Regions from separate parts of the Brevibacillus agri genome, predicted to be linked through region 3. Evidence: riboswitches for the same ligand, from Rfam matches in the RefSeq annotation. Region 3 holds a riboswitch; each other region holds the start of a gene.
The links. A riboswitch is a leader RNA that binds a small molecule or an ion and turns the genes downstream of it on or off. The one in region 3 is predicted to bind S-adenosylmethionine.
Positions count from the first base shown of each region.

Region 1: linked by a shared signal. The riboswitch ahead of BA6348_RS12320 (homoserine dehydrogenase) and the one ahead of BA6348_RS03960 (MetQ/NlpA family ABC transporter substrate-binding protein) in region 3 are both predicted to bind S-adenosylmethionine.
Region 2: linked by a shared signal. The riboswitch ahead of BA6348_RS06045 (sugar ABC transporter substrate-binding protein) and the one ahead of BA6348_RS03960 (MetQ/NlpA family ABC transporter substrate-binding protein) in region 3 are both predicted to bind S-adenosylmethionine.

Region 1 covers NZ_CP026363.1:2,455,886-2,465,932, forward strand. The annotation lists gene zwf (glucose-6-phosphate dehydrogenase) at 1-1,164, shown strand, start outside; gene BA6348_RS12305 (Gfo/Idh/MocA family protein) at 1,303-2,355, shown strand; gene BA6348_RS12310 (cyclase family protein) at 2,342-2,962, shown strand; gene BA6348_RS12315 (DinB family protein) at 3,179-3,694, shown strand; cobalamin riboswitch at 3,799-3,998, shown strand; SAM riboswitch class I at 4,464-4,571, shown strand; SAM riboswitch class I at 4,715-4,824, shown strand; gene BA6348_RS12320 (homoserine dehydrogenase) at 4,908-6,170, shown strand; gene BA6348_RS26685 (hypothetical protein) at 6,237-6,392, opposite strand; gene BA6348_RS12325 (CapA family protein) at 6,546-7,685, opposite strand; gene BA6348_RS12330 (VOC family protein) at 7,763-8,569, shown strand; gene BA6348_RS12335 (NUDIX hydrolase) at 8,612-9,019, shown strand; gene BA6348_RS12340 (P-loop NTPase family protein) at 9,259-10,047, shown strand, end outside.
Region 2 covers NZ_CP026363.1:1,202,344-1,212,390, reverse strand. The annotation lists gene BA6348_RS06060 (alpha/beta fold hydrolase) at 1-494, opposite strand, end outside; gene BA6348_RS06055 (ABC transporter permease) at 1,475-2,473, opposite strand; gene BA6348_RS06050 (sugar ABC transporter ATP-binding protein) at 2,475-3,965, opposite strand; gene BA6348_RS06045 (sugar ABC transporter substrate-binding protein) at 4,043-5,065, opposite strand; SAM riboswitch class I at 5,183-5,303, opposite strand; gene BA6348_RS06040 (ATP-binding protein) at 5,506-6,762, shown strand; gene BA6348_RS06035 (GNAT family N-acetyltransferase) at 6,783-7,217, opposite strand; gene BA6348_RS27160 (hypothetical protein) at 7,211-7,405, opposite strand; partial or broken gene BA6348_RS06030 (DUF421 domain-containing protein) at 7,561-8,284, opposite strand; gene BA6348_RS06025 (IclR family transcriptional regulator) at 8,493-9,227, opposite strand; gene BA6348_RS06020 (dimethylarginine dimethylaminohydrolase family protein) at 9,430-10,047, shown strand, end outside.
Region 3 covers NZ_CP026363.1:763,778-773,824, forward strand. The annotation lists gene BA6348_RS03925 (iron ABC transporter ATP-binding protein) at 1-235, shown strand, start outside; gene BA6348_RS03930 (siderophore ABC transporter substrate-binding protein) at 342-1,322, shown strand; gene BA6348_RS03935 (ABC transporter ATP-binding protein) at 1,462-2,337, opposite strand; gene BA6348_RS03940 (YxcD family protein) at 2,545-2,844, opposite strand; gene BA6348_RS03945 (hypothetical protein) at 2,832-3,272, opposite strand; gene BA6348_RS03950 (methionine ABC transporter permease) at 3,428-4,090, opposite strand; gene BA6348_RS03955 (methionine ABC transporter ATP-binding protein) at 4,069-5,127, opposite strand; gene BA6348_RS03960 (MetQ/NlpA family ABC transporter substrate-binding protein) at 5,168-6,001, opposite strand; SAM riboswitch class I at 6,124-6,226, opposite strand; gene BA6348_RS03965 (hypothetical protein) at 6,446-6,796, shown strand; gene BA6348_RS03970 (ABC transporter substrate-binding protein) at 7,118-8,191, shown strand; gene BA6348_RS03975 (nucleoside hydrolase) at 8,270-9,202, shown strand; gene BA6348_RS03980 (ABC transporter permease) at 9,229-10,047, shown strand, end outside.

The sequences.
Region 1 (10,047 bases), 1.7 Mb from region 3:
AACCGGATGTTTTATTTGTCGGTGGCGCCCGAGTATTTTGAAGTGATTGCGGCCAACATCCAGGAGAGCGGACTCGGCTCTCCACAGGGCTGGAAGCGCCTGATTATCGAAAAGCCGTTTGGGCGCGACCTGCAATCGGCCGAAGACTTGAATCAGAAGCTGACGAAAGCTTTTACCGAAGAAGAAATTTACCGCATCGATCATTATTTGGGCAAGGCCATGGTGCAAAATCTGGAGGCGCTGGAGTTCGCCAACCCTGTGTTTGCCGCGCTGTGGAACAATCGGCACATCGCAAACGTGCAGATTACAGCCAGCGAGACGGTCGGAGTGGAAGAAAGGGCAGGCTTTTACGAGCAGGCCGGAGCACTCCGCGACATGGTGCAAAACCACATGCTGCAAATGCTGATGATGGTCGCCATGCACATCCCCAAGCGGATTACGGCAACCGATATTCGGGCACAAAAGCGCAAGGTGATGGAGGCAGTGCGGCCGCTGAAAATAGAAGAGGTGGCGCAAAACGTCGTGCGCGCCCAGTACAGTGCCGGGCAAATCGGGGAGACGCCTGTTGTTGGCTACCGGGACGAGCCGGGGGTATCGCCTGCGTCCATGACGGAAACGTATATCGCAGCGCGCGTTTGGATCGACGACCCGTTTTGGAGAGGCGTGCCTTTTTACATTCGCACAGGAAAGCGGCTGAAGGAAAAAGCGACCCGCATCGTCATCGAATTCAAAAACCCTTTGGAGCGGCTGTACCGGGAGCAGCAAGAAAAGACATTGCCCAACCTGCTCATCATCAACGTCCATCCCGAAGAAGGAATCGCCTTGCAGTTGAATAGTAAGAATCCGGCCAATAGCGGAAAAATTGAGCCTGTCACGGTTGACTTCAGCGCAGGCCACCAGGACGTGCCAGAGGCGTACGAACGACTGCTGTTCGATGCGCTGCGCGGCGATTCCACTTACTTCGCCCACTGGAACGAAGTGCGGCTGTCGTGGAAATGGGTGGAGCCGATCCTTGCCGCCTTCGAACGCAATCTCGTTCCGCTCGTCTCGTATGAGGCAGGTTCACACGGTCCGGAGGCCGCGCGTGATTTGCTTCGGGAAGAAGGATTTTCCTGGTGGCTAGATCATGTAGAAGAACGTGAGCTGGAGCCAGTGCATCGGTAGTGTGTGCAGAGGGAGTGTCGGGCGCACGAGCGAAAAGGCTACGTGCCCAACCCGGCCCCTTCGACCAGCCAGCGAAAAACTGCCTGCAAATCCCACGACTTTCGGCCAATCAGCCCAAAAACAAGGGGGAAGCGATTCATGCGATTTGGCGTAATCGGTACCAACTGGATTACAGAAGAGCTCATCCAGGCAGGCCATACGGTAGAGGGCTTTTCCCTGCAAGCTGTTTGCTCGCGAACGCTCGAGCGCGCCAAGGAATTTGCGGCCAAGTTCGCGGCTCCTTTTTTCTACACGAATCCCGCAGAGATGGCGGCGAGCGGACAAATCGACGCCGTCTACATTGCCAGCCCCAATTGCTTTCATGCCGAGCAGGCCATCCTGTGCATGAGCTTGGGGCTGCACGTCTTGTGCGAAAAGCCGCTCGCCTCGAATGCGGACGAAGTAGAGGCGATGCTTGCGGCGGCGAAAAAGCATGATGTTCTGCTCATGGAAGCGGTCAAATCGACCCTCGTGCCGAACTTTTTTACGATTCAGGACCATTTGCCCAAGCTGGGGAAAATTCGCCGCTTCATCGCCAGCAATTGCCAGTATTCCTCCCGTTACGATGCGTATCGCGCGGGCGAGGTGCTGCGGGCTTTTGACCCGGCTTACTCCAGCGGAGCCTTGATGGATATCGGGATTTACTGTCTCTATCCGGCAATCGTTCTGTTTGGCAAGCCGGAGCAGGTCAAGGCAGAAGGAGTTGTGCTGGCGTCAGGGGTAGACGGAGAAGGCAGCATTCTTTTGAAGTACGAAGAGATGGACGCCATCCTCAGCTTTTCCAAGATTACCACCTCCTATCAGCCAGCGGAAATCCAGGGGGAGGACGCCACGATGGTGATCGATAAAATCAATCACCTGACGCGCATCGAGATTCGCTACCGAGACGGCAGGATCGAGGATGTGACCAGGCCCCAGACGCCGAAGGCGATGCACTACGAAATCAGGGAGTTTATCCGGCTGGCTTCGGCGGGCGCCAGAGAGTCGGCGACCAATTCACATGCAGCCTCCCGATTGACGATGGAAGTCATGGACGAAGCGAGAAGGCAAATCGGCGTCGTCTTCCCGGCCGATTTGCGGCGCGGAAGCAAGCATCCGGAGACAGGGAAGAACGAACAAAACAGGGAGGCGAAACGCGATGAAAATGTTTGATGTGACCGCACCTATTTTTGAAGGGATGACGGTGTACAAAAACAAGCCGGAAAAGCAGCCGAAGATTTTGTCTGCAACAAACGGCTACGTGACCGAGTCGAGAATCGACATGGATGTGCATTCTGGCACACATGTGGACGCGCCGCTGCACATGGTGAAGGACGGGGAGACGTTTGAAAGCATTTCGCTGGAAAAGCTGGTAGGAAACTGCCGCGTACTCGACCTGACGCATGTGGAAGACAAGATCGGGCGAGCCGAGCTGGAAGGTTACGACATTGCGTCGGGAGAGTTTGTCCTGTTTCAAACGAAAAATTCGTGGGAGGATGCTTTTTCGTTCGAGTTCGTCTATTTGGCACAAGACGGCGCAGCGTATTTGGCGGAAAAAGGCGTGCGCGGTGTCGGCACGGATGCATTGGGGATTGAGCGCAGCCAGGAAGGACACCCAACCCACAAAACGTTGTTTGGCGCAGGCGTGATCGTGATTGAGGGCTTGCGGCTTCGCGAGGTGCCCGCAGGAAAATACTTCATGGTTGCTGCCCCGTTAAAGCTGGTCGGCACAGACGCTGCTCCGGCAAGGGTGCTGTTGTTTGAGGGCTGGCAGGGATGAAGGTAAATAAAGCGTTCGCAGGGGGGAGCTGCGGGTTCGGGTACGGGTTCGGGCACGGATACGTATGCCCAACTGCTTTGCGCGACAGAGGGTCTGGCTTGCTATCCCTTTAAAACGGCCGTGATGTTACCACAGAGCATCTGAAAACCGGATGCTCTAAGAAAAGGCCAGACAGCAAAGGAATGACCGTTCCCAAAATCAAAGGAGGCGAAAAGCATGCCAAGTCGACCAAATCGCGAGGAATACGGGGAGTATTTTGCCTACTATGTCGAGCAAGTGCCAGAAGGCGAGTTGACAGCCGTACTGGCGAAGCAACTGGCGCAGACCGTCGAGATGTATGCCGGGCTTACCGAGGCGCAAGCGGAGTATCGCTACGCGCCGGGCAAATGGACCGTAAAAGAAGTGTTGGGGCATCTGATCGATACGGAGCGGATTATGAGCTACCGCTTGCTGCGAATTGCCCGGGGAGATCAGACACCGCTCGTCGGATTTGACGAAAATGCGTATGTTGCGCAAGCTTTTTTTCAGAAACGCGACCTGGCCGATTTGCTCGAAGAATATCAGGCTGTTCGGCAGTCGACGCGCGCTCTGTTGCGGGGAGTGGCAGAGGAGGCGTGGACGCGAACAGGGACGGCCAACGGCAACAAACTGTCCGCACGCACTTTGGCCTATGTCATTGCCGGGCATGAGGCCCATCACTGTCGCATATTGCGGGAAAGGTATTCACTGTAGACGGTATGCAAAAGCGAACCGCGTTGATTTGATTCGTCCCTTTCGCTTGTTTATTCTACCATTTTCAGGAAAAGTAGAATAGAATGGTAGTAACGATTTGCAAAATTGCATACGGGGGAACAGGTTCCTTGCGGCGATTCGCTGCTAAGGATAATAGGGAAGCTCGGTGCAAATCCGACACGGTCCCGCCACTGTAAGAGGGGAGTTTCGCGCACACAGGCCACTTGTCCAGCCGCTGGACAGGGAAGGCAGCGCCAGACGATGATCCCGAAGTCAGGAGACCTGCCTGTTTCAACAACACTGATGGACCTACGGGAGATAGGGAGGTGTTAGAGGACTCGCCATACTGGCAAACGGACAAGGATGTCTATTGCTTGCCTGCGCATTTTCTAACGATCGGATCTCGTTTCGATCAGTAGAAAATGCGTCTTTTGTTTTGGGGAGAGGAAATCGGCGCTGATTGACCGTGAGCAACTCAAAGGAGGGAGCAGCATGGTTCAGCTTTTCATCTGTCAATGGTGCGGTTATGTCGAAGAACGAGAGCTGTCGGGGGAAAGCGAGGAAGGGCTGGTCCGTTGCGTTTGCTGCAGTACGGAGGAAGTCGAAAGCGTTTTTGCCAGGTGAAGGCGACCGTACATTCGGAACGGTTGTCCCGTTTTTGGCCGTATCTGAACCGTTTCTGACCGCATCTAGCCTGGTTAAAAACGAAAAAGAATTTTGTTGACGAATGCTTTGGAATTTCTTAGAATAGGCTCAACAGCAAACAAAGTTCTTATCCAGAGAGGTGGAGGGTCTGGCCCGATGAAGCCCGGCAACCGTTGCGTAGTGCGACAAGGTGCCAATTCCTGCGGGGCGTTTTCGTTCCGAAAGATAAGAAGCGGGTACATCGTAGCAGTTATGACGAACCTTCTTCTTAGCGAAGAAGGTTTTTTGATGTTTCCGCTCAACAAAGGCTTTCTTTTCCAATAAGCTTTTCGCTTGGCCGCTTTCTCGACGAGAAAGAGCAAAAATTCATAGTTTTCTTTATCCAGAGAGGCGGAGGGACTGGCCCGATGAAGCCCGGCAACCGTCACACAGCTTGTGACAAGGTGCCAATTCCTGCAGGGCGGAAGCGTCCTGGGAGATAAGGAGAAGGATTTCGTTGATGCCAAAACCTTCTTCTTAGCGGGAAGGTTTTTTCTTTTTACGAAAATATTGCTATGAGGTGGTAGAAATGAGCGCAGGTGTAGTCAAGGTAGGGCTGCTTGGATTGGGAACAGTAGGGGGCGGCGTCATCAAGACGATTCGTTCGCAGCAGGAGAAGATGGCTGCGAGATTGGGCAAGCGAATCGAAATTGTCAAAGCATTGGTCCGCGATTCGGAAAAAGAACGGGCCGTTCAGGTAGATCCCGCGCTTTTGACCACGGATTTTGAGGACGTGTTGAAAAGCGATGTGGACATTGTCGTCGAGGTGATGGGGGGCGTCGAGCCGACGTATGACTACGTCCGTGCCTTGATCGAAAAAGGCTGCCACGTGGTGACGGCGAACAAGGAGCTGCTTGCCAAACGCGGCACAGAGTTGGTCGATCTGGCAAACCGGCATCAGGTCCATCTGGCCTATGAGGCGAGCGTGGCAGGCGGCATCCCGATTTTGAGCGTGCTGCGACAGTTTTTGCGCACGAACGATATTCAAGGAGTGCGCGGCATTCTCAACGGTACGACGAACTTCATCCTGACGAAAATGGAAGCGGAGCAGCTCCCCTATCAGGAAGTGTTGAAGCAAGCGCAGGAGCTGGGGTATGCGGAAGCCGATCCGCGCTCTGACGTGGAAGGATTCGACGCGATGTACAAACTGTACATTCTCGCGCAGCTTGTGTACGGAGAATCGCTGCCGCTTGCAAATGTCGTGCGCAAAGGGATTGCCGATTTGTCTCCTGGTCACATCCGTATCGCAAACGAGCTGGGCTACCGGATCAAGCTGATTGCCCAGGCGCACAAAACAGAGCAAGGAATCCGGCTCTCGGTTCAGCCGACCATGCTGCCTGTCGCTCATCCGCTGGCGCAAATTCAGGATGCTTTCAACGCTGTTCAGCTTTCCGGAAACATCGTAGGCGATCTGCTGTTTACGGGCAGAGGCGCAGGCGAGCTGCCGACGGCAAGCGCCGTTGTCGAGGATTTGGCTTATTTGTTGACGCAGCCGTTTACCCCGCATCCGGCCTGGAAGGAAAAAACGGCCGAAGCGCAGCCGAGTCAATGGCAGGACGAGCGCGTGCTGTGTTATCTCGAAGGCTCATGTCTCGCTGCGACGCCTGATCGCGTCCTGCATTTCTTGCGCGAGGCGGGCGTGACGGTGACGAAGCTGAAAGTCCAATTCGATCTGGGCGGAGTATTGCGCGCGGGGTTGATCGTAACAGGGATTCGCGAAGAGCACGAGGAAGTGCTGAAAAGCGATTTTGGCCTGTCCGTCCGCTGCTTCCCGCTGCTGGAAACGGCATAACCCGAAAAAGCGGCGCAAAAGAAAAAACGGGCAGGCAGCAAGGACGAATGCCAGATGGATGGCGTCCTACTGCCTGCCGTTTTTGTCCGAATGCTTGGGGGGATCAGGGGCGGAGCCGTTTTGCTGGTTTCCCGGGAAGACGGCTTTTTCCCATTTGGTCATGAAATAGCCCGAGAGCAGAAAAACGCCAATGGCTGCTACGGTAATGATGGCTCCTGTCATGCTCTCCCTCCTTTTGCTCGTAAAAGCGGTCTTGCTATGGTTTACGAATAAGGCTTGGAGAGGTTTCAGCCAAAAGAACAGGGATGCGCCCGTTTTTTCATGAGCGGCTTCCGGCTGAAGTGGCGAATAGGACGGGGGTTATACTATGCCATGCTAACTTCCCCGCACGCGGCCCTCTGCGTCAATCTGGACGTTTTCCGAGAGCGATTCGATTCGCTTGCGCAAAGCGGCTCCATCTGTGGCGTTCATCGGCACGGCTTGTCCCAGTTCGGCGTGGAACGGAAGCATTGTCAGGTCGCAGGCGGCGTTTTTCGTACAGCTTGCTTGCAGCACCATCGTTTCCCACGTTTTCGGCTCGGTCGAGCGCGTGAAAATGAAGTTGCCCAGGCTGTAGGCGATCCATTTGCCGCGATACTGCTCAAAGCCTTGCAGCACGTGCGGATGGCCGCCGACGATCAGGTCAGCGCCTGCGTCGATGTACGCCTTGGCGAGTTCTTTTTGATGATCGACGGGAAAGTCTTCGCGCTCTTTGCCCCAATGGGCGATCACGACGACGAGATCAGCCTGTGCTTTCGCCTGCTCGATGGCTTGGACGGCCAAGGCGGGGTCGTAGGTTCCCGCCAGTCCCGGCCCGTTTTTTTGCGCGAACCAGCTCACTTCCGGTATGACCCGGCTGAATCCGAGCACGGCGAGCCTGATGCCGTTTTTCTCCACAAAAACAGGCGCGAAGGCGCGGGTGGCATCGACTCCGCCCCCGACATAGGCGATCCGGTGTTCCTCCAGCGCGGCGAACGTATCGAGCAAGCCGTCTACGCCCTGATCCATCGAGTGGTTGTTCGCCAGATTGACCGCGTCGATTCCGGCGGCCTGCATGGCGGGCGCAGCCAAAGGGGACGACTTGTAGACGTACGCTTTGTTGTCGGCGGGAGTCCCTCTCGTCGTAAGCGGCGTCTCCAGGTTGGCGATGGTGTAGTCATCCTGCAAAAAAAGCGAGCGCACATGCGTGAACGGGTAGTCGTAGCCTTTTTCTAGCAAAACGTTTTCCACATTTCCTGCCATCATGACGTCCCCGACAAAGCTGAGCCGGACAGTCGGCTCCGGGGCAGCGACCGGCTCTGGTGCGGGAGTGGCTTTGGGAGCCTCGTGCTTGCCGAGCGCAGTGAAGCCGAGATAAGCGCCTGCCCCGAGGACGGCGAGCAAGCTGAAAAGCAGCGTATTTTTCCCTGCCCGAAGCCACTTTGGTTTTGTCTGTCTTCGCCGGGAGCGTCTCCGGCTGTGATTCGTCTCGTTCATGCTTCTCCTTTCTTCGCTAACGAAAAGCTGCTAAATTTTGCTATGATAAAGGTAATTACGAAAAGAGGCGAAAAAAGATGCAATTATCCTTTGACCATCTGGTTCATTTTGTCCATCGTCCGCCCGCAGAAGCAGCGCGGCTGTTTCGCGAAGCCGGATTTCACGCTGTAACGGGAGGCAGGCACACCCATTGGGGGACATGGAACAGTCTCAGCTATTTTGGCTTGTCGTATGTGGAGTTTTTGGCGGTCGAGGATGCGGCGGTTGCCGGACGATCCGACAATCCGCTCATCGCGCAGTTGGTCGCGGAGCACGAGCTTGGCGAAGGGCTTGGACAAATCGCCTTGCGCACCAGCGAAATGGATCGGTGGGTGGAGCGATTTCGCGCGCTTGGGCTGAAGCTGACAGGGCCAGTAGACGGCAGCCGCACAAGAGACGACGGAAAAACATTGCGCTGGCGCATGCTGTTTGCCGAAGACCCGCAGACTGCGCGAAAGCTGCCGTTTTTGATTGAGTGGCAGGAGACAGACGAGGAGCGCCAGGCAGATTTGACGCAGCGCGGGATCATCGCTCCGCATCCGAACGGAGCAGCCGAGCTTCTGGCTGTCGGCTTCGCTGTCGCGAATTTGGACGCGGCTGCTGCGGACTGGACGCGGTGGTTCGGCTTGCAGGGCGGGGAAGTTTTCACGGATGAGCGACTGGGTGCGCGTTGCTTGTCGCTTGCGCTGCCCGGCGGAAGCATCGTCCTGTGTGAACCGACGCAGCCTGGAGCGGCGCAGCAGGCGTTAGCGGCGAGCGGAGAGCGTCCTTTTTTCGCGAAAATCGGCGCGGCGAATGCATTGCCGCTTCCGCACGACATTTGCGGCGGGATTTATCTCACTTGACGGACAGCAAAAGCAAGAAACCGGAAAAAAGGAGGCAAGCCTTTGACTGTACCTAAGCATTCACTGTCTGCTGCAGCGATCATTGTCAACGAGCGCAAGGAAGTGCTGCTGATAAAAGGCCCGAGGCGCGGCTGGGAGATGCCTGGCGGAAAAGTGGAGGAAGGCGAGTCCATCCGGGCGGCAGCCATCCGGGAGACGAAGGAAGAGTGCGGCTTGGACATCGAAATTACGAAGTTTTGCGGCGTGTTTCAAAACGTGAGCAAGTCGATCTGCAATGTGCTGTTTTTAGCGAGGCCGATTGGCGGGAAGCTGATCGCGACGCCCGAGTGTCTGGAAGCCGGGTTTTTCCCGATTGAAGAGGCGCTAACAAAGGTTACGTGGAGCAACTTCCGGCAGCGAATTGAGCTGTGCTTGCAGGAGGAAAAGCACCCGTTTTACGTGGAGTTTTGAAAGAACACGCAGCTTGGGAAAGCGGCGTGGGCGTGCAGAGACGAATCCACGACTCGGCGCAGGAACGAGTGAAAGAAGCTGTCCGAAAGCGGACGGCTTTTTTGTGTAGCCAATATACGTGCAACATAATAACGTAGTCAGAGTTGTCAGGAAATATTTTGTTTCTTTTTAGAGTAATAAATGTTACGCTTTGAAGTAATTGAAGTAATTGAAGTAATTGAATGGTAAGGAGGGATCGCATGACGGATAACTTGACTCTTAATGTCGCCTTGCTCAGACGCAAGGTTCCCAACCTGACTGCAGCCGCTAAAGAGGCAGGCTTGCGGCCAGCTACGGTGTCCAATTTGTGTACGGGCAAAATTCCTGTCGGCCGGGCAGAGGTTCGCACGTTGGTGAGTCTGGCTGAGCTGGCAGGCTGTCGTCTTGACGATTTGATTATTCGCGGCGGGCAAACGAAAATGCTGGAGACGGGAATCAAGGTGATCGACGTTTTCGCCCCTGTCGTTCGCGGGGGGACGGTCGGGTTGGTGGCAAAGCCAGGGATGGGACAACTGGTCGTGCTGACGGAGTTGTTTTTGCGCCTGAAGCAGACAGGCTTTACCCCTGTTTTCTGGCGCCCGGCTCGGGATGTCGTGGGCATGGAAGAGGTCATTTCAGAAGCGGCAGCCGTATGTGATAGCTGCGAAGAGTGCTTTCAAGCCATTTTGCAAGCAGAAGAACACGGTACAGCCGTACTGGCCGCTGACCGGTCTTACGTGTTATTTGGGGAGCTTGGCAAGTTGCGGGGCATGCTGGCCGAAGCGCGAGTAACAGACTTGACCGTATTTCTGATTGATGTGAGCGGCGTGGCCACGGAAGAGATTGTCCCCTATGGTCCGTTGGATACGCTTTGGCAATTTGATCTTGTCTTGTCAAGCAAGCGCTACTATCCGGCGATTGATCCCGTAGCCTCTACCGCGACTTTGCTGGAAGACGCGCATGTCGAAAACCGTCATTTTACAGTCCAGCAAAAAGCCAAGAAACTGTTG
Region 2 (10,047 bases), 440 kb from region 3:
ACAAATAACGACCGGGATTCGCGATGGCGCGCCCGCGGCATGATGACCCAGGCAAACAGTTTGTACAGCCACATGTACGGCACGATGTGCTTGACGAGATTGCCGAGCGCAATCAGCACCTGCGAACGCAAATTCAGCCGGGTCACGGCTCCCGCCAAAACCATCGAGCGTATTTTGTGCGGCTCCAGCTCTGCTATGATCTGCACGATGATCGTCCCGAGCGAAACCGCGACAAAATGGCTGGAAGCGATGTTCTCGTGCTTCATCACCTCGATAATGTCGCGGCTCACGTCCTCGAACGTGTATTTCGGCCGCCGCTTCCCCAGATGCTGCTTCGACCTGCCATGACCGCGCAAATCGACGAGGAGAATATTAAAATGTTCTTTGTAAGCTTTGATCTGTTTATACCAGATGGATGAGCTGCCGCCCGCGCCGTGGACGAAGGTCACCCATTCATAACCCTCACCGCGTATGTACGTCTTATAATGAATCACTTATATCCCCCCAGAGGTATTATAGCGGAGGGATGTTCTGTGTGAAACTATTACCATTTTCTTGCATGAGAAAACTTGGCTGCGCCGAGCCAATGGCGAAGCCTTCACGTACCTAGCGGGCATCAGTCTTGCTCTATCGTTTCGTTCGAAGTCTCGTTATGTTGCTGCACTTATGCTTTGATAAGAGTCTTATCCATTCTTATCTGTTACAAAAAGGATTGGAACTATAAAAAATTGTTTGCAGTGTAGTGGCGTGATGAGCCGAACATGATGCTGTGGGGTTGGTTGGGTTTTTAAAGCTCCTTTATCGGCGCTTTTGGTGTGGCGAGAAAAGAGACGAAATCGCTGTAACTTCTTGGGCTCCCTGCTGGGGGTATCACTGCCCGGCTCCGGGGAAAAAGACACTACAAAAAAGAAAGCTTGCGGTGGGATTGTCGTCTTTCTTGAGAGCTATTAATGCTAGCCTCCCTGACGATACAACATGCATGCTTTTAGAAAAACCGCTTCCTTGTCTTAAGCACTTTGCTTCCTGATCTACAACCCAAAATCACCCCCGAACGACAGAAACAGCTCGTAGAGGAAACAGGAGAAAGCAGCGAAGGTCTTTGGGACTCCTACCCAGCCTCCGCTCCCCCGCTAGAGGCCCAAGTACCTGTAGCGCTTTCTCCTGTTTCCTCTCACCACTACCGCGACGATCAACCGTTTTCCAAGCAGCCAGTCCGCCTTGATCCCACGGCTCGCAATAAAAACCACATTCTCGCCTAAACTAACCTAAACTACCTTGACTGCACCAAGTCGCCAAGCAATCGAAAAAAAACCTCCGTCCCAAAAAGGCACAACTCTTGCTTTCCCCGCCTTCGCAGCCTCGCCATGCTGCACGTACACTGATAAGAATCGTACCCACTCTTCTTCTGCCCAACAAAAACAGGCCGCCAGCTTCTCCCTGACGACCTGCCTTGCACGCGCGAACGCAAACACCTCTACGCTTTTCTTTTCCGCCGAAGCTGGTAATACGTCACAGCCAACGCCAGCGCCAATACCGTCCCTTTGATAATATCGTAGGCGTAGTACGGCAGGTTGAGCATCGTCATGCCGTTGAGCAGCACCCCGATCAGGATTGCGCCGACGAACGTCCCGAACACATTCGGCTTGCCCGCGCCGAATACAGAGAAGCCGACAAACGCCGCTGCCACTGCATCCATCAGCATCGAGCCGCCGCTGCTCACCTGGCCTGTCCCGATCCGCGCCGCCAAGAGCATCCCGCCCAAGCCGGCAAACAGCGCGGATAACACGTAGGCGAGCGTGCGGTAGCGATTGACCGGAATGCCTGACAAGCGCGCGGCTTCCAGATTGCCGCCCGTCATGTACAGCATCCGTCCTTGTCTGGTGTAGGTCAGGTAGATGTGCGTGACCGCGACCAGCAAAAAGGTCAGGATAACTGGCACAGGCAGCGAGAAAATTTTGCCTTGGCCAAGCCACAAAAACCACTCCTGGAATTTCCCCGGAGCCATCGAACCGTCTTCCATCGGCATGTTGGCGTAGATCGAGTAGCCTTTGGAATACGTCATGTGCAGCCCGTTGACGATGTAGAGCATCGCGAGCGTCGCCAGCAGGTCGGGAATCCGGATTTTGACGACCAGAAACGCGTTGACCAGCCCGACGATCAGGCTGAGCGCAATCGGAACGACCAGTGTGGCGAACACGCCCTGCTCGTACCAGACCATCATCGAGGCCGAGACGACGGTAGTCAGCGACACCGTCGAACCGACAGACAGGTCAAAGCCCCCGACAATCAAGGAAAACGTAACGCCGATGGCGACAAACGTCACGATCGAGATCGAGCGCAAAATGTCCGTAATGTTGTCATACGTAAAAAAATACGGGTTGGTCAAACTGAATAACAGCATAACGATAACAATAACCGCAACCGTTCCGTATTTGTAAATAAAATCAAACAGGCTGAATTTTTTACCTTCCACGTTACTCACCTCCGCTTGCATAATACATAATCCGCTCCTGCGTCGCTTCCGCCCGGCTCAGCTCCCGGACGATTTTCCCTTCGAACATGACCAGAATCCGGTCCGCGATGCCCAGCACCTCCGCAAACTCGCAGGAAAAGTACAAAACGCCCTTGCGCTGCTCCGCCAGCTTTCCGATCAGGCGGTAAATATCGCTTTTCGCGCCGATGTCCACGCCTTTGGTCGGTTCGTCAAACATGAAAATTTGCGCATCCGTATCAAGCCATTTGCCGATTGCGACCTTTTGCTGGTTCCCCCCGCTGAGGTGGCCGACGAACTGGCCGATGTCCGCTGTCTTCACACCCAGCCGCTGCACCAGCTCCCGCGCTTGCCCCGCCTCGACTCCCCTGCGGACAAACCCGAGGCGCGACCATTTCCACAAAGTCGAGACAGACAAATTGTTTTTCACCGACTCCTCGACAAAAATGCCTTCTTTTCGCCGCTCCTCCGGGACGAGGACGATCCCTGCATCCACGGCTTCCTTTGGCGAGCGCAGGCGTACCGCCTTGCCTTTCAGCCTGATCTCGCCAGCTTCGGCCGCATCCGCTCCGAACAGCAGCCGGGCCAGCTCCGTCTTCCCTGCCCCGACAAGTCCTACGACGCCTACGATCTCGCCCTCGCGAACGCTCACATCCGCACCGCGCACCTTGCCGCCAGCCACTCCGGCCGCTTCCAGGATCACTTCGCCAATCGGCAGCTCCACTTTCGGGAACTCTTCCTCGAAGCTTTTGCCCAGCATGTTCCCGATGACTTCATCCATCGTAGTAGCGGCCGTCTCGCTCGTGGCAATCAGTTGACCGTCGCGCATGACCGTGATCCGGTCGCAGATTTCGAAAATTTCCGGCAGCCGATGGGAAATGTAGATGATCCCGACGCCTGCTTTTTTCAACTGGTCGATAATGAGAAACAGCCGCTCGCTCTCCTTCGTGCTCAACGGGGCTGTCGGTTCGTCAAAAATGACGTACTTCGCTTTTTGCACGGTCGCGCGGGCAATCAAGATCAGTTGCTTTTCGGACAGCGTACATTCCTCGACGAGCATGCGCACAGGGATGGAAAAGCCGAAGCTTTGCAAAATGCTCTCCGCTTCCTTGTGCAGCCCTTGCCAGTTCATGAGTCCCTTGCTGCTTTTGGACACGATCTGGTCGAGCAAAATGTTTTCCGTCACGCTCAAATACGGGATCAGCGCCGTATCGACTTCCTGGTAGACGCACTGGATGCCCAACGCTTTCGCATCCTGCGGCGATTGGATCGAGACGTCCTTGCCGTCAATCGCGATGCTGCCGCCATCCGGCTGATACGCGCCTGTAAGAATTTTCATCAGCGTGCTTTTTCCCGCTCCGTTCGCTCCGAGCAGCGCGTGCACCTCGCCAGCCTTGACTTCAAAATCGACGGAGCGCAACGCAGGCACGCCGGAAAACTGCTTCACAATCCCTTTCATCTGCAAGCTGGACACTTTTCGCACCCCCTAAATAAACAAGATTCCCGTTGACAAAAGCAACGGGAATAGCCAAACCAACCAGCTCTATTTGCTTACTTGCCCCACTCTTGTACGTATTGGGACAGATCGCCCATCGTTACTTTTTTATCCTTTGGCAAGTCTTCCTGTTTGACCAGCACCGGATTCAGCTTCACGCTGTCTGGCACTTGCTCGCCTTTCATTTTTTGGAAAACGGTCTGCGCGTGAATGCGTCCGATATTCGACGGATCTACCGCTGCTGTCGCGACCCAAGGAGAGTTTGGCTCCTGGATCAGTTGCAAGTCTTCGTCGCTCAGGTCGATGCCGTACACCTTGATCTCGGTGCGTCCTGCTTGCTGGATCGCACGGGTTGCCCCTTTGGCAAATTCATCCCACGATGCCCATACGGCTGTAATGTCGCCTTTGTTCGGATACTTTTTCAAAATCGCTTCCATCTGCGCTTGCGTATCCAGCGCGGTGTTGTTCGTTGCCGAGCCAAACGCGGCGATTTCCTTGATATCCGGGTATTTTTTCAGGAATGCTTCATACGTTACCTGGCGCTTTTCCATCGGCGCAAAGCCCGCTACCCAAATTTTCACGATGTTGCCTTTGCCGCCCGTATCGGCAGCCAGCTTTTCCAGGCTCAACTCGGCCAGCTTGTTGTCATCTTGCTCGACGACAGGGACGCCCGGCAGCTTGATATCGGTGTCGAACAGCACAACCGGGATCTTTTTGTCGACCGCTTTTTGCGTGCCTTGCTGCAGCGCTTCCGCCGTACCGTGGTCAATCAGGATGCCGTCAAAATTTTGGTTCACCGCAGCATCGAGGTTGGAGGCCATTTTCGACAAATCGGTATCTGCGTTGAATACGGTCAGCTCGCCGCCGTTTTTCTCGACTTCCTGCTTCACGCCGTTAATGTATTGGGCAGAAAACGTGCCGACGTTTTGGCGCATAATCAAGGCAATGCGCTTCGCCTTCTCGCCGCCGGAAGCGCCGCTTCCCGCCTGATTTTGGGTGTCCGCTCCCCCGCCGCAAGCGGTCAAGGCCAGCGACGCAGCCAGTACGATTGATGTGACAAGACCCAGTTTCTTTTTCATCGAAAAATCCCCCTTTTTCTTTCTTCCTGCTGAGCTTCAAGCTGAGGAGGCGACGACCTTCCAATAGGAAAAGCCTCTTTCAACAGATGAAAGAGGCTTGATCGACAAGATTCGCGCCTCTTATCTGTCAGGTATCGCTACCTGTTGGAGTTAGCACCTTGGCTCGCAAGACGGTGATCTTGCCAGCTAGGTTGCCGGGCATCATAGGGCCATTCCCTCAGCCTTCTCTGGATAAGAGTAGTTTTTATTTTCGCAACGTTTGTATTAATATATACAGACTATAATCCTTGTTTTACCCATCTGTCAACTAGGTTTTTGAAGCTTTTGTCCTCCAAAATAATCCCAACTCGATGTCCAAATTTTGGAGGAATTATGTAAGGTCTTGTCGAAACCTTGTAGATTGAAGCAAAAGCCATGCAAATTTGCGATGGGGATGTCTAATGAGTCTACTAAAAGAACTAATCTTGCAAATGTTTTTTGCCTTGACACCGTTTGTTTTGTTCAACATCTATTACCGCGACCGGATGCGTAACTATAGCCGTTGCTTTATTCTCGTAACCAGCTCTGTCTGCATGTTTCTGGCGATGACCTTCGCTTCGAGCGTCAACGAAGGAATCATTTTCGACATCAGGCACGTCATCGTCTTTTTCGCTCTGATCTACGGCGGAGTACGAATCGCCTTGATCGTGCTGATCGAATCAGCGCTGTACCGCTTTTATCTGGGCGGCGAAGGCACCTGGGTCGCCATGCTCGTAATGGCCGCCACGTTTGCAATCTCCCTCCTGATATATCAACGCTACAAAGCCAGTTATCGGAAAACACTGTTTACTCTTTTGACGGGTGCGCTTTTTTCCCTGATAGATTTGGGGTTGACCTATTTCAATTTTCCCACCTATGTATCCCATCAGCTTCCCTATCATGTGCTTGTGATTCCCGTTCAAAATTTTGTCGGCATCTGGCTGTTGATGTCGTTATTTAGCAAATGCGTATCAGACAAGGAATTGTTCATTCGCCATGCCCAAAACGAAAAAATCGAGACGATGAGCCACGTCGCCGCTTCACTGGCGCACGAGGTGCGAAACCCGCTCACGGCCGTCAAAGGATTTTTGCGCCTGATCCAGGAGGACCCGGGAAACATTGCGAAAACCGATCAGTACATTCGCATCAGCATGGACGAGATTCAGCGCACGGAAGCGATTTTGACGGAGTACCTGGCGCTGTCCAAGCCGCTCAAGGAGCGCACCGAGCTGATCGACGTATGCGAGCAGCTCCATGTCGTCCGCGAGGTCATGCTGCCGTTTGCCAACATGAACAACGTCGAGTTGGAGCTGCAAGCTTATGAAAAGCCCGTCACGATCATGGCCAATCCCGACGAGTTCAAGCAGGTGCTGGTCAACTTTATCAAAAACGCCATCGAGGCATGCGCGGAGACGGCCAAAGGGAAAGTCTCCCTGTCGTTGTTCATCGAAAAAAACAACGCCCTGCTCGTCATCAAGGACAACGGCATCGGGATGGACGAGGGCCAGATCAGACGACTTGGCACGATCTATTTTTCTACCAAAACGAGCGGGACCGGACTCGGCCTGACTTATTCCTATCACGTCATTCACACGTTTGGCGGTTCTGTGAGCGTGTCGAGCAAGCCGAAGGTCGGCACCAAGTTCACGATTACGTTTCCGTACCATCAGCCGCAGTAGCAGCTAGGCGAGTGGCCTGGTCATGAAAACCTGCTCGGCCAGCGTGGAAAAGCCCGCACTTTGCAAAATTCGGGTGGTTGCCTCATTTGCGACGGGCAAATTGACGGTGAGGCGATGAAGCTCCTGGTCCAGCGGAGCAAACACATGGGCCAGTGCGCTTGCGACAATCGCCTCCCGGTCTGCTCGTCCGGGACTGGCTTCACACTGAAACAGCAAGGCAGTCGTTTGCCTTCCCTGTTCATCAAAAATCCGCCTGTACAGCGCGTAGCCGCCCGCCTGCACGTTCTCGAGATGGCGACCAGCGCCGCAAGCTCCACGCCCTGCTCGCGGTAAATCTGCAACGTCGCTTCGATCAACGCTTGCCCGACTCCGCTGCGCCTGTGCTTCGGCGCCACCCCTGTCCCTCCGTTCCAGCCGATTTTTCGCCCGCCTCTGTTCCATATCCCGTTCAGCACGATTCCGGCCGGCTCGCCATTACAAACGCAACCAGCGAATGCGCAGGCGAAAGTTCCTCCTTCCCCATTTTCCAGATAAGCGTGTCCGGCGTTTTGGACTGGTCGAAAAAATAGCCGGAAAACCCTCTGTTGTAGGCCAAAACGGCCTCCGCCACCGAGCATTGCTCCATCGCCTTGAAAACAAGCATGGTCATTCCTCCCTAATTGAGATGACAACCACACTTATCCTCTAAAATGATTTTTAATTGATAAAATATTTTTTAATAAATGAAATCGGCAAAATACACGCTTCCTTGAATGATAGCCTGGCGCGCCTGTACGCTGCATGCTGTCTGCCTTCCTCTCAATGCTGAACGGGCGGAACCCGCTGCGGATTGTCCGGATGTTTCTCAAAAAACAGCAAGTCGTTTTGCCGATTCAATGTGGCGAGAAAAACCTGCTCGATGGCGACGCCGCTTTTTTTCAGCTCCTGCAAAAGCCAGCCTTCGTCCCGTTCGCGGTACTTCAGCGCCTCTTTACATATTTTCCCTTCGACGATCACAGGCAGGGAGAGGCCCGTCGAGGCAGTCCGGATTTGCAGGTCTTGTCTCGTCACTGGCTGCTGCGCAGATTTTTTCAGGACAGTCAGCCGGCCATTGGCCTCGATGATCGCCATCTCAATCTCCGACAGGTCAAAAATGTCTTTTTCCCGCAGCATTTGCAGTACGTTATCGAGCGAATAGCGTATCTTTTTCAGTTGAGGGACGAGAAACTCTCCGTTGTAAAAAAACGACCGTTGGCTCAAACGTGACCATTTTGCCGAAGCGCCTGGACACAATCGACCACTGGGACACGACGCGTTGCAGCCCCCCAAGCGCCACAATCGCTACCGCAATGGGAATGTGGTGGACATTCGGCTCGGCAATATCGGCCCCGGTCACGGAGCCTAGCGTGATGATAATCATGAAATCAAAGACAGGCAGCTCGCCAATCGAACGCTTTCCCATGAACAGCGTCACGATCAACAGCAGCGGCAAAATCGTAAATACACGCCCGACTACAATCAAGCTCTCACTGAACAGTTCCACGCAAAAACGCCTCCTGCCCCAACCGTTTCCTCCTGTTACTATGTAAAGTTTTGGCAGTAATTATGCGAAAAGCTTTGCCCGTAAAGCACAAACCGTCACTGGCCCCAAAAAGACTGCCCCCGATCATTCGGGCTGACAGTCTCGCCAGGAGCTTTCGACCATATTTTTCATATAGCAGAAAAATTTCCAGCATATAGACATCGCAAAGCTACATCTTCCCCAGCCGCTGCGACGTTTTGCGGGCGACGTCCTTCACGCGCTCGATCAAATAATTCAACCGCTCTTCTTTCAAATCGAAGGTGACGATGCCGATGCTCAAAGCGCCGATTACTTTTTGCGTGTAATCAAAAACAGGTGCCGCGACCGAAGCCGTATTTTCCGTCCGTTCCGCGAAGCTGACGGCATAGCCGACTTTGCGGATTTCGGCCAGCTTTTCCATGAAAGCGGGCGTCTCCTCCTCGCCGACGAGCTGCAACACGATTTGCCGCGCTTCTTCTGCCGGCATGTGCGCCAAAACAACCTTGTTTGCCGCGCCGATGTGCATCGGGATGCGCAAACCAAGCTGGTCGTAGATGCGAATGTTGTGCTGGCTGTCCACGCGATCGATCACAATCGACTCCAGGCCGCTCGGCTGGCTGAAGTAAACGCTTTCTTCCACCTCTCTGGCAAGCTCCTCGATCATCGGCTTGATGACTTTGCGGTAATCAATCCGGTCGAGCACGCGCAGGCCGAACTCCATCCATTTGATCCCCAGTGTGTACTGCTTGGTAGCTGCATCCTGCTCCACCAGCCCGTGCTTCATCAGCGTGTACAACAAGCGGTAGATCGTACTCACCGGGAGCTGACATTCTTTCGCCAAATCGTTGATGGTCCACCACTTTCTATGCTCGTCCGACGCAAGTGCCGTCGCAATCGCCATCGCCCGATCAAACGATTGAATCACAGTCATTTCCCCTTTTTCCTCATGTCTCGTCTACCTCATCTTAAATGATTTGCCGTAATTTTGTGAATCGCAAAAAACTTCCCGCGATAGCCGCTGCAAGCCCGGAATAACGATTGACAGTGCAAAATCAGAATGTGTACACTGAAAATAAATTTTCGAAATATGAACAATATTCTACAATGCGGAATAAAAGGAGGCAACCATGTTCCAAGGCAGCCAATCCATGGTCAAAAAGCTGAAAACCGTCATCATCAAGCATCCCCGCGAAGCGTTTATCAGCCAGGCCCATCTCGACGCATCCTGGAAAACTTTTCACTATACAGACTGCCCTGACTGGGACAAAGCTTTGCAGGAGTACGAAAAATTCGAAGCGATCCTCCGCGAGCACGTAGCCAACGTGCTGTACCTCCCGCAATCGGACAAAACCGGGCTCGACTCCCTCTACGCCCATGATCCGGTAAAGTTCACGTCCAAAGGCGCGATCATCCTCAAATCCGGCAAAGAGCTGCGCCAAGGCGAAGCGGAAGTGTACAAGGAGTTTTTGCAAGCAAACAACATCCCGATCCTGGGACAACTGACAGGCGATGCGCAGGCAGACGGCGGCGACCTCGTCTGGCTGGATGAAAAAACGTTGGCGATCGGGCTTGGCTTCCGCACCAATCAGGCGGCGATCGCCCAGATTAAGGAGATGGTCAAGGACTTCACGGAAGAAGTCATCGTCGTACCGCTGCCATATGACCGCGGCCCGGCCGAGTGCCTGCATCTGATGTCGATTATCAGCCTCGTCGACCACGATCTCGCTGTCGTCTACTCCAAGCTG
Region 3 (10,047 bases):
GAAGGTGCTGCGCCGCCTGGTGGACGAGATGGGCAAAACCGTCGTGATCGTCATTCACGATATCAATTTTGCTTCCTGCTACTCGGACTATATCGTGGCGCTCAAGGATGGCAAGGTCGTGAAGGAAGGCACTACCGACGAGATCATCGACCCGCAAACCTTGAAGGATGTGTACGATATGGACATCCACATCGAGGACATCGACCAAAACAAAATATGCGTATATTTCGCGTAACGCTTTTCTTCCCTTCGATAAAATTATTTTGATGGCATGCAAGGGGGTTCATCAGCAAGCTATCAATAATTTTATATATATTAAAAAACTTATAGAGGTGAGAGAAATGAACAAAAAAATCCTTGTGCTGTTCATGGCCGTACTGTTGGCAGTCTTTACAGCGGCATGCGGTTCCGGCTCCAATAGTGCAGCTCCTTCCCAAACGCCAGAGGCTTCCAACGGCGCCGCGAAGGAATCCGAAGAAATCACGATCAAACATAAATTGGGCGAGGCAAAACTGAAGAAGAACCCGCAAAACGTAGTAGTCTTTGACTACGGTGTACTCGATTCCCTGGACAAACTGGGCATTGAAGTGAAAGGGGTAGCGCAATCCAGCATTCCTCCTTACCTGGAGAAGTTCAAGGACGCGAAATACACCAACATCGGCAGCCTGAAAGAGCCTGACTTTGAAAAAATCAACGCGATGAAACCGGATGTAATCTTCATCTCCGGCCGTCAGCAAGACGCTTATGAAGAACTGAACAAAATCGCCCCAACCATCTTCCTGGGTGTAGATACGACCAAGTACATGGAGTCCTTCACCGAGAACATGAAAACTCTCGGCACTATCTTCGGCAAAGAAGCGCAAGTAGACGAAGAACTGGCAAAAATCAACGACTCTATCAAGCAACTGAATGAAAAAGCGACTGCAAGCGGCAAAAACGCGCTGATCGTTCTGGTGAACGAAGGCAAGCTGAGCGCTTACGGTCCTGGTTCCCGCTTCGGCATTTTGCATGACGTATTTGGCTTTGCTGCTGTAGACAAAAACATTGAAGTTTCAACACACGGTCAAAGCGTATCGGCTGAGTACGTGGCAGAGAAAGACCCTGACTACCTGTTTGTCGTAGACCGCGGCGTAATCTCCGGAAACCAAGGCGTTTCTGCTGCAGCAAAAGAAGCGGTAGAAAACGACCTGGTGAAAAACACCAAAGCGTTCAAAAACGGCAACATCATTTACCTGGATGCCAACTACTGGTACCTGTCCGGTGGCGGACTGGTGTCTACAGCGAACATGGCTGATGAAATCCTGAAAGACATCAAGTGGTAATCAAACCTCGTTGACAGATAGGCAGCAGCCCGGGGCAGATCAAGCCCCGGGCTGCTTGCTTGTTTTTCTTTGCACCAAAAAAGCCATTCTCCTTTTGGCCGATCAGGAGAATGGCTTGTGCTGTCGATGATAGAGAAAATTAACGAGTGCCGACCAGCTTGCGTTCTTCTTCTTGTACCGCTTGGGCGGCTGGTTGAACTAGGCTGGATGCAGGTTGCTTGTTTTCAACGGCATGGCTCAGCTCGTAAGGGAGGCAAAGCGGCACGCCTGTGCGCGGGTCGGTCAAAATGTCCGCTTCGATGTTGAATACTTTGCGCAGCATCTCGGGAGTCATGACTTCTGCCGGAGTACCTTCTGCCATGACGGTGCCGCGAGAGATCGCCACCATGTGCTGGGCGTAGCGTGTCGCATGGTTCAAATCGTGGACGACCATGACGATCGTGCGGTTTTCTTCCTCGTTCAGCTTTTGCAGCAGCTTGAGCACTTCCAACTGGTGTGCCATGTCGAGGAAGGTGGTCGGCTCATCCAGGAACAGAATGTCGGTCCCTTGCGCCAAAGCCATGGCGATCCAGGCGCGCTGGCGTTGACCGCCGGAGAGCTGGTCTACAGGACGGTCGTAGAAGTCGACCATACCCGTCATGGAAATGGCCCATTGGACGATTTCCTTATCTTCTTTGGTCAGGGAGCCGAAGCCTTTTTGATGCGGGAAGCGGCCGTAGGTAACAAGCTCAGACACGGTCAATCCATCGGGAGCAGTTGGGTTCTGCGGAAGAATCGCCAGTTGCTTGGCGACTTCTTTGGTCGACTGCTGATGGATCGACTTCCCGTCCAGAAACACCTGTCCGCCTGACGGCTTCATGATCCGGGCCAATGTTTTGAGGATAGTCGATTTGCCCGAGCCGTTTGCGCCGACCAGCGCGGTGATTTTGCCGGAAGGGATGCTGATATTCAGGTCTTTGACAATGGAAAGCTCGCCGTAACCGATGTCCAGCTTTTGCGTGTATAAGCGTTCCACAATAGGCCAACTCCTTTATAGGAAAGTATGTACATGTATGAGTAAAAGCAGACAATGATAATCATTTTCATTAAAGTATATAACGGAATGCAGGCAATTTCAATACTTGATCGCTTGATCGCGTGCAATCGAGGCATGAGAAAAGCCAACCTGCTCTCTAGTGTGAGCAAATTGGCTTGGGAATAACAAGCTTATGAAAATAGGCGACTAGCTTTGGTACGTGATGTGGGCGATGATGCCTTCCTCGTCATCCAGTACCAGCTCGATACCCGCAGAGTACGGGTTGCGTTGCATTTGCGTCTCCAGATAGAAGCGGATGGCTTCGATCAGGTTGATCTCGACGAACACCTGCTTGCGACCGTTGGCGTAAACTTCAGCGGAAAAGCCGTAGTCTTCGTCCCACATCAGCTCAACTTCTACGTCTTGCGGCTGAACTTGCTTTTTGCTCGCCACATGCAGGCAGATGGCGTTGATGAGCATTTGCTCCGAAAATGTTATCTTTTCCATGCGTTCAGTTCCTGTTTCTTCGCGCGTTGCGTTTTGAAGTAGACGAAGATTTTGCGGATCAGGACGATCACAGCCACAATCGCCAGCATGTTAATCAGGAAGCCGAAGATTGCGCCCAAAGCTCCCATGTCGCCAAACAGGCTACCGAACAGCAATCCAGCCAGTCCACCGACGAGAAGGCCTTTCATGAAGCCGCCGCTGCTTTTGGTCGGAGCAGCAGTTGCCGGTGTATTGGTTGTCGTGCTTTTATTGGTAGAGGCATTTACATTCGAATCGGCTTTGGTTGGAGTTTGCGTGTTCGTTGGAGCTGTATTGGAATTGAACGACTTTTTGCCAGACTTGTAGCCTTTTGCATCGGCGTGATCTGTGAATCCGCCAGGAGCGAGTACGAGCATAACGGCGACCAACAGCATGATGAGTTTTTTCATGTGATTTGAGTAGCCCCTCTCTATTCATTGAGTTACATATAAGTGTACATGAATATTTGGAGCTTTTCCACCAAACATTCGGTGAACATTGCTGGATGGAAGAAGAAAACAAAACGAAAGCCCCTGACGTGCAGCAGCAGCCAAGGGCTTTCTCGCTATGCGCTTTTTTTCAGTTTGCGAGCCGCCCAGTTGCCGAGCGACTGGATCAGTTGCACCAAAACGACGAGGATGATGACGGTAATTATCATGACCTCGATATCCCATTGCTGGTAGCCGTAGCGCAGCGCCAGATCGCCCAGCCCGCCCGCTCCGACGGCTCCGGCCATCGCGGTCGCGCCGATCAGGCCGATGGTGGCAATCGTCAGGCAGAGCACGATGCCCGGTCTTGCCTCGCGCAGCATGATGCGAAAAATAATTTGTCGGCGCGAGGCTCCCATGGCCTGGTACGCCTCGATGACGCCGCGGTCCACGTCGTGCAGCGCCGTCTCCATCAAGCGGGAAATATAAGGAGCCGTGTAGACGATCAACGGGACGATGGCGCCCTCGATGCCGATGGAGGTACCGACGATCAGCTCGGTGAACGGGATGATCGCGACCATCAGGATGATAAAAGGCAGCGAGCGCACGATGTTGATGATCGTATTGAGTGCGTGGTAGATGAATTTGTTCGGAAACAGATGGTTGCCCTGGGTAACGACGAGAAGAATCCCCAGCGGAATGCCGATGAGCGTCGCAATGAACAGCGCGATGCCCACCATGATGACAGTTTCCTGCAAGGACTGTCCGAAGACAGGAATCATTTCAGTAAGGCGGTCCATGAGTGCGTGCCCTCCTCTCGTTCGACGATGTCCACTCTGTAAACCGATTCGCGCAGAAAAGCAATGCCGTCCTCAATCGCCCGTTCCTCCCCGGAGATATGCAGCAGCAGAATGCCCAGCGCCGTTCCTTTAATGGAAGTAATCGAGCCGTACAGCAAGTTGGTGCTGACCGGAAAACGCGCGGACAGCGTGCCGAGCACCGGATCGAGCGCGGCATCCCCGCGAAAAGCTACGCGAAGTATTTTCGAGACAGGCCCGGACGGCTTGATTTTGGCCAAAATTTCACCCGGCACTTCATCGTCAAAAATCGTCTTGATGAAATTGCGCGTCGTCTGCTGCTGCGGATTGCTGAAAATATCAAGCACAGTCCCTTGCTCGATGATGACGCCGTTTTCCATGATCGCGACCTGGTCGCATATTTTTTTGATAACCTGCATTTCGTGGGTAATCAGCACGATTGTCAGATTGAACTTGCGGTTAATGTCGAGCAAAAGCTCCAAGATCGATTCGGTCGTCTGCGGGTCGAGAGCAGATGTCGCTTCGTCGCACAGCAAAATTTCCGGATCGGTGGCGAGTGCCCGGGCAATGCCTACCCGTTGCTTTTGCCCGCCGGACAGTTGGGAAGGATAGGCGTTTGCCTTGTCCGCCAGACCGACGAGGCGCAGCAAGTCTTCTACCTTGCGCTTGATAACGTCCTTTGGCACTCGGTTCATCCGCAATATTTCCGCCACGTTGTCAAAGACGTTGTAGGAGGAAAGCAGATTGAAGTGCTGAAAAATAATGCCGATCTTTTTGCGCGCCTGGCGCAGCTCTTTTTCCTTCAGCTCAAGCAGATTTTGCCCGTTGACGACTACGGAGCCGCTCGTCGGCTTTTCCAACAGGTTGATCGTGCGGAGCAGGGTACTTTTCCCCGCTCCGCTAAAGCCGATCACGCCGTAGATTTGCCCTTTTTCCACGTTCAGAGATACGCCCTTCAAGGCTTCGACCTGCCTGGCTCCTACCTTGTACGTTTTATGAATATCAGTTAGCTGTATCATCACGAGTGTCTCCTTGTTGTCGGTTGTTCCCGGCATGTTTTTACCAGGACGGCAGCACGGCTCCTTCAAAGTGTTCGTCGATAAACTTCTTCACTTCTTCCGAGCGGTAGATGTCCACGAGCTTTTTGTAGGTCGGGTTGTCTTTGTCTGCTTCTCTGACGGCGATGATGTTGACGTAAGGAGAATCAGACGTTTCCGAGAAGATCGCGTCTTTTTTCGGCGAATAGCCTGCTTCCATGGCGAAGTTGGTGTTGATCGAAGCGACTTCCACGTTGCCGAGCGAGCGAGCCAAAAACGCTGCCTCCAGCTCCTTGAATTGCAGTTTTTTCGGATTTTCCACGATGTCCAGCGGAGTCGCGTTGTCTTTCACGCCGTCTTTGAGCTTGATAAGTCCGGCAGCCTGGTAGAGCAACAGAGCGCGGGCGCGGTTCGTCGGGTCGTTTTGGATGCCGACCACGCCGCCTTCCGGGATGTCCTCTACTTTTTTATGCTTGGTGGAGTAGAGCCCCATCGGGAAGGTTACGCCTTTGCCGATCTCGACGATTTTGGTTTTGTGGTCCTGATTGAACTTGGCCAGGAACGGGATGGTCTGGAAGCTGTTCATATCGAGATTGCCTTTATCGAGAGCCTGGTTCGGTTGCACATAGTCGTTGAACACAACCAGCTCCACGTCGATTCCTTGGCCTTTGGCGACTTCTTTTACTTTGTTGAAAATTTCTTCGTGAGGGCCGCCTGTCACGCCGACCTTGATTTTGGTTTGCTGTTCAGCAGCAGCTCCACCGTTTGCGGGAGCCGCTTCCTGTTTGCCGCCGCACGCCGTAACGAGAGAAGCAGCTAGCAGAAGCGAAGTGAGAAATAAGCCTGTCTTTTTCATGAAAATTCCCCTTTTCTTTGGTGTTTGTATATCTTGAAAATAGTAACCGGGAAAACAAAAAGCCTCTTCCGCTAAGAAGAGGCTTGTAACTGCGCATGCAACATTCACAGTCGTCAATGCCTCTCTTATCTGTCGGAATTGATTTCCGCTGGATTTGGCACCATATCGGTGGGATAGGTTGCCGAGGTGTCATAGGGCCAGTCCCTCGACCTCTCTTTATAAGAGAAGTGGCTTATGAAATTCGGTCAAAGCAAATTGCCTACAATTCATATTAGGTTAGTTGGATTATAGCTTGCCGATTTCGACCTGTCAATTGTTTTTCCGAACGAATTTTTGACTGAAAAATGTAAAAATGATCTAAATACGAATGTTTGCTTGCTCTAGCCAGAAATCATATGTATAATGGGAGCAACGAATCCGATAACAGCTCTCGCGGGTGATGTCATGAGTTTAACAGACACGAATGAAACGAGAAAAAAGCTGTCTGCCATTTATAATGAGATAGCGAAAGAGTTGTTCGGATTTGGAACGACTTTGCTGAGAGTGACCATTGAGAATCAGTTGATTACCTTCCACGCCAAGCATCGCCGTTCACCGCGCTCTGCCGCGCTTGAAGGCGAAGCCCCGGCCCTGAAGCTCGAAGTCGATTTTCGCATGTCTCTTCTTTATAAGAGGAAACTGAAAGAACGGCTGGAAGAAGAGATGGGTCTGAAGCTGGAAGCTGTGCTAAGAGACTATGACGCGCCTACGCAGTGGGCGATCACGAATGTGATTGTGAGCGGCTCGGAAAATTAAATACTTGCCCCATTCGTTCGGATTTTCCCTTTTGATTTATCTCAAGGGAAGACCGTGAAAATGGTGTGAAACGGGTGTCGCTTCTCTTTGTTTACGAAGAAAAGTGCTCTTGTTTAGAATGTATCGTTCTATTCAAGGGTGCTTTTCTTTTTTCTTTTTCAGCTTCTCAACGCTTGGCAAAGGGGGTGGTTGATGAATAAAATCACCGAACGAGGGAAACAGTAGGGGGTTTCACGACACGCAGTATAAAAACGAGAAAACACTTCATTCTATGAGATGGAATCATTCGTCATTTATAAGCCGAACGGGAGGAACATTACGATGAAAAAAATGCTGACAGGAATACTTTCTGCTTCCATGCTGTCTCTGGTGCTTGCAGGCTGCGGCAGCAGCGACAAACCGCAGGAGGGAGCAGCAGGCGAAGCTGCCAAAGGCGAGCCGCAAAAGCTGGTAATCTCTACATGGGGCTTTTCTGAAGACTTTTTCCGCAAAGAAATCTACGAACCATTTGAAAAAGAGCACAACGTGAAAATCGTGCTCGAAATCGGAAACAACGCCGAGCGTCTGAACAAAATCCGCCAAGGCAGTTCCGACGTCGATCTGATCTATCTCTCCGACTACTATGCGCAGCAAGGAATCGACAGCGGCGTATTTGAAAAAATCGACCGCAGTCGCATTCCGAACCTGAACCAGATTTACGATATCGCCAAAGCGCCGCTGGGCGAGGACTACGGTCCAGCCTACACGATCGGACAATTCGGGATTGCCTACAATCCGAAGCTGGTCACAACCGAGATCAAAGATTGGAAAGACCTGTGGAGCCCTGAGTTGGCAGGCAAGCTGACACTGCCGAACATCACGTCCACCACAGGCCCGATGATTCTCGACAGCGCTTCGATGGTAGCAGGTAGCGCAGAGTTTAACGAAGACCAGGCGTTTGCAAAAATGAAAGAAGCGAATAAAGGCGTTGTGAAGTATTACGACAAAACTTCCGAGTACGTGAACATGTTCAGCCAGGAAGAAATCGCAGTGGGTCCGATCATGGAAATGTACTTCAAAGACATCCAGGCAGCCGTGCCAGAAGCGGTATTCGTCGCTCCGGCAAGCGGTGGCTACGCCGTAATGAACACCGTCAACATCGTCAAAGGCAGCAAAAACAAGCAACTGGCCGAGGACTTCATCAACTATCAGTTGAGCAAGGAAGTTCAGGAGAAAACAGCGAAAGCAAAAGTAGACTCTCCTGTAAACACGTCTGTGGAGCTGACAGCCGATGAAGCAAAAGGCGTGACTTACGGCGAAGAGACAGTGAACAAGCTGCGCAAGCTGGACATGAAGTTCGTCAACGAGCATTCCAAGGCGTGGATTGATCGCTGGAATCGCGAAATTACCCAATAACAAGCGCTTGAAACAGGACAAGGGTATAGACGTCAGGCGGATATACCCTTGTTTGTTTCAACTGAAGGAGGACCACTCGTGGAGCAAAAAATCATTCTTGATGTCGATACCGGAATTGATGACGCGCTGGGAATTATTTTGGCTATCAAGAGCGGTCAATGTGAATTGATCGGAATCACTACCGTAAACGGCAACGTATCCCTTGGCAAAGCGACAGAAAATACGTGCAAAATTCTCGATTTCCTGCAAGTGGGAGCAACGATTCCTGTCGTACGCGGAGCCTCCCAGCCGCTTTTTCGTCCGTTGTTTTTCGAGCATCGCATTCATGGCGAGGACGGGCTTGGCGGGGCACTGCGGGATGCGGAGGTGCTGACGCAGCCGCGGGAAGGCTTTGCGCCTGATTTCATTTGCGAGCAAGTGCTGGCTCGTCCCGGGCAAGTCACGCTTGTCATGACAGGGCCGCTGACGAATCTGGCCTTGGCTGTCAGAAGGTGCCCCGAGCTGGTCAAGCAGGTGAAGGAAGTCATTTTTATGGGCGGGGTAGTGACCGAGCACGGAAATGTGACCCCGGTGGCGGAGTACAACATGTACGTCGATCCGGAAGCAGCCAAGGTAGTGTTTCACGCCGGATTTCCGCAATTGACATTGGTCGGGCTGGATGTCACACGACGAGTCCTGCTTACCGAAGAACATATCAAGGAACTGGGCGATACGCCCATCGGCCGCTACGTGAAGCAAAGCACGTCCGATTACCTGGACCGCTACTTTGAACGCAACGGCGTGCGCGCCTGCGCCATGCACGATCCGCTGGCTGTTGCGGTCGCGCTGGACCGTTCGCTGGTGACGACGAAGAAGCTGTATGTCGATATCGAAACGAAAAGCGAGCTTTGTGACGGGCAAACGGTTTGCGACTTTCAGAACCGCCTGAAAAAAGAACCCAACATGAACGTCTGTCTGGACGTAGATGCAGATGCGTTCTTTGCGCGTTTTCTCGGCGCATTGAAAGCCTGACGATACCGTGAACAGGAGTTAATTGAATGAGAAAAAAGGGTCTTTATTTATTGCTGCTGCCTGGTGTGCTGTTTTTGACGCTGTTCATGGTCATTCCGATCGTGCTGACGATTGCGTCCACGTTTTTCCATGAAGGAAGCTTTACCCTGCAAGGCTACATGCAGTTTTTGACGGACAAGTATTTCATGAAAATTTTGCTGACGACGCTGCAGGTCAGTCTCGTCACGACCATTGCCTGCATCCTGCTCGGCTTTCCGGCTGCGTACTACATTTCCAAGTTAGGCCCGCGCAAAAAGGGGATTTTGCTGGCATTGGCGATTTTCCCGCTGCTGACCAGCTCTGTCGTGCGCTCGTTTTCCTGGATGATTATTCTCGGCAAAAAAGGCTTGCTGAACAGCTCGCTGTTGTCGATCGGACTGATTGAAAAACCGCTGGAAATCTTGTACACCCCGACTGCGATGATGATCGGTCTGATCCATCTGTTCCTGCCGCTCATCATCATTACGCTGGTGGGCGTGATGGAAAACATCGACCCGGATTTAATCAAAGCGGCCGAAAGCCTGGGCGCGTCCAAATTTACGGCGTTCCGCCAGGTGATTGTACCGCTTAGTGTGCCAGGGCTTATCATCGGCAGCATTCTCGTGTTTGTCGGCAGCCTGACCGCCTACACTACACCTGCGCTGCTGGGCGGGAAGCAACGCGTCATCTCGACGTTTCTCTACCAGAACGCGATTACGCTAAACGACTGGTACATGGCTTCGGTCATTGCCACGATCATGATCGTCATTACGTTTGTCGTCATTTCCTTCATGAACAAGCTGGCGACGAAACTAAATCCGAAGGGG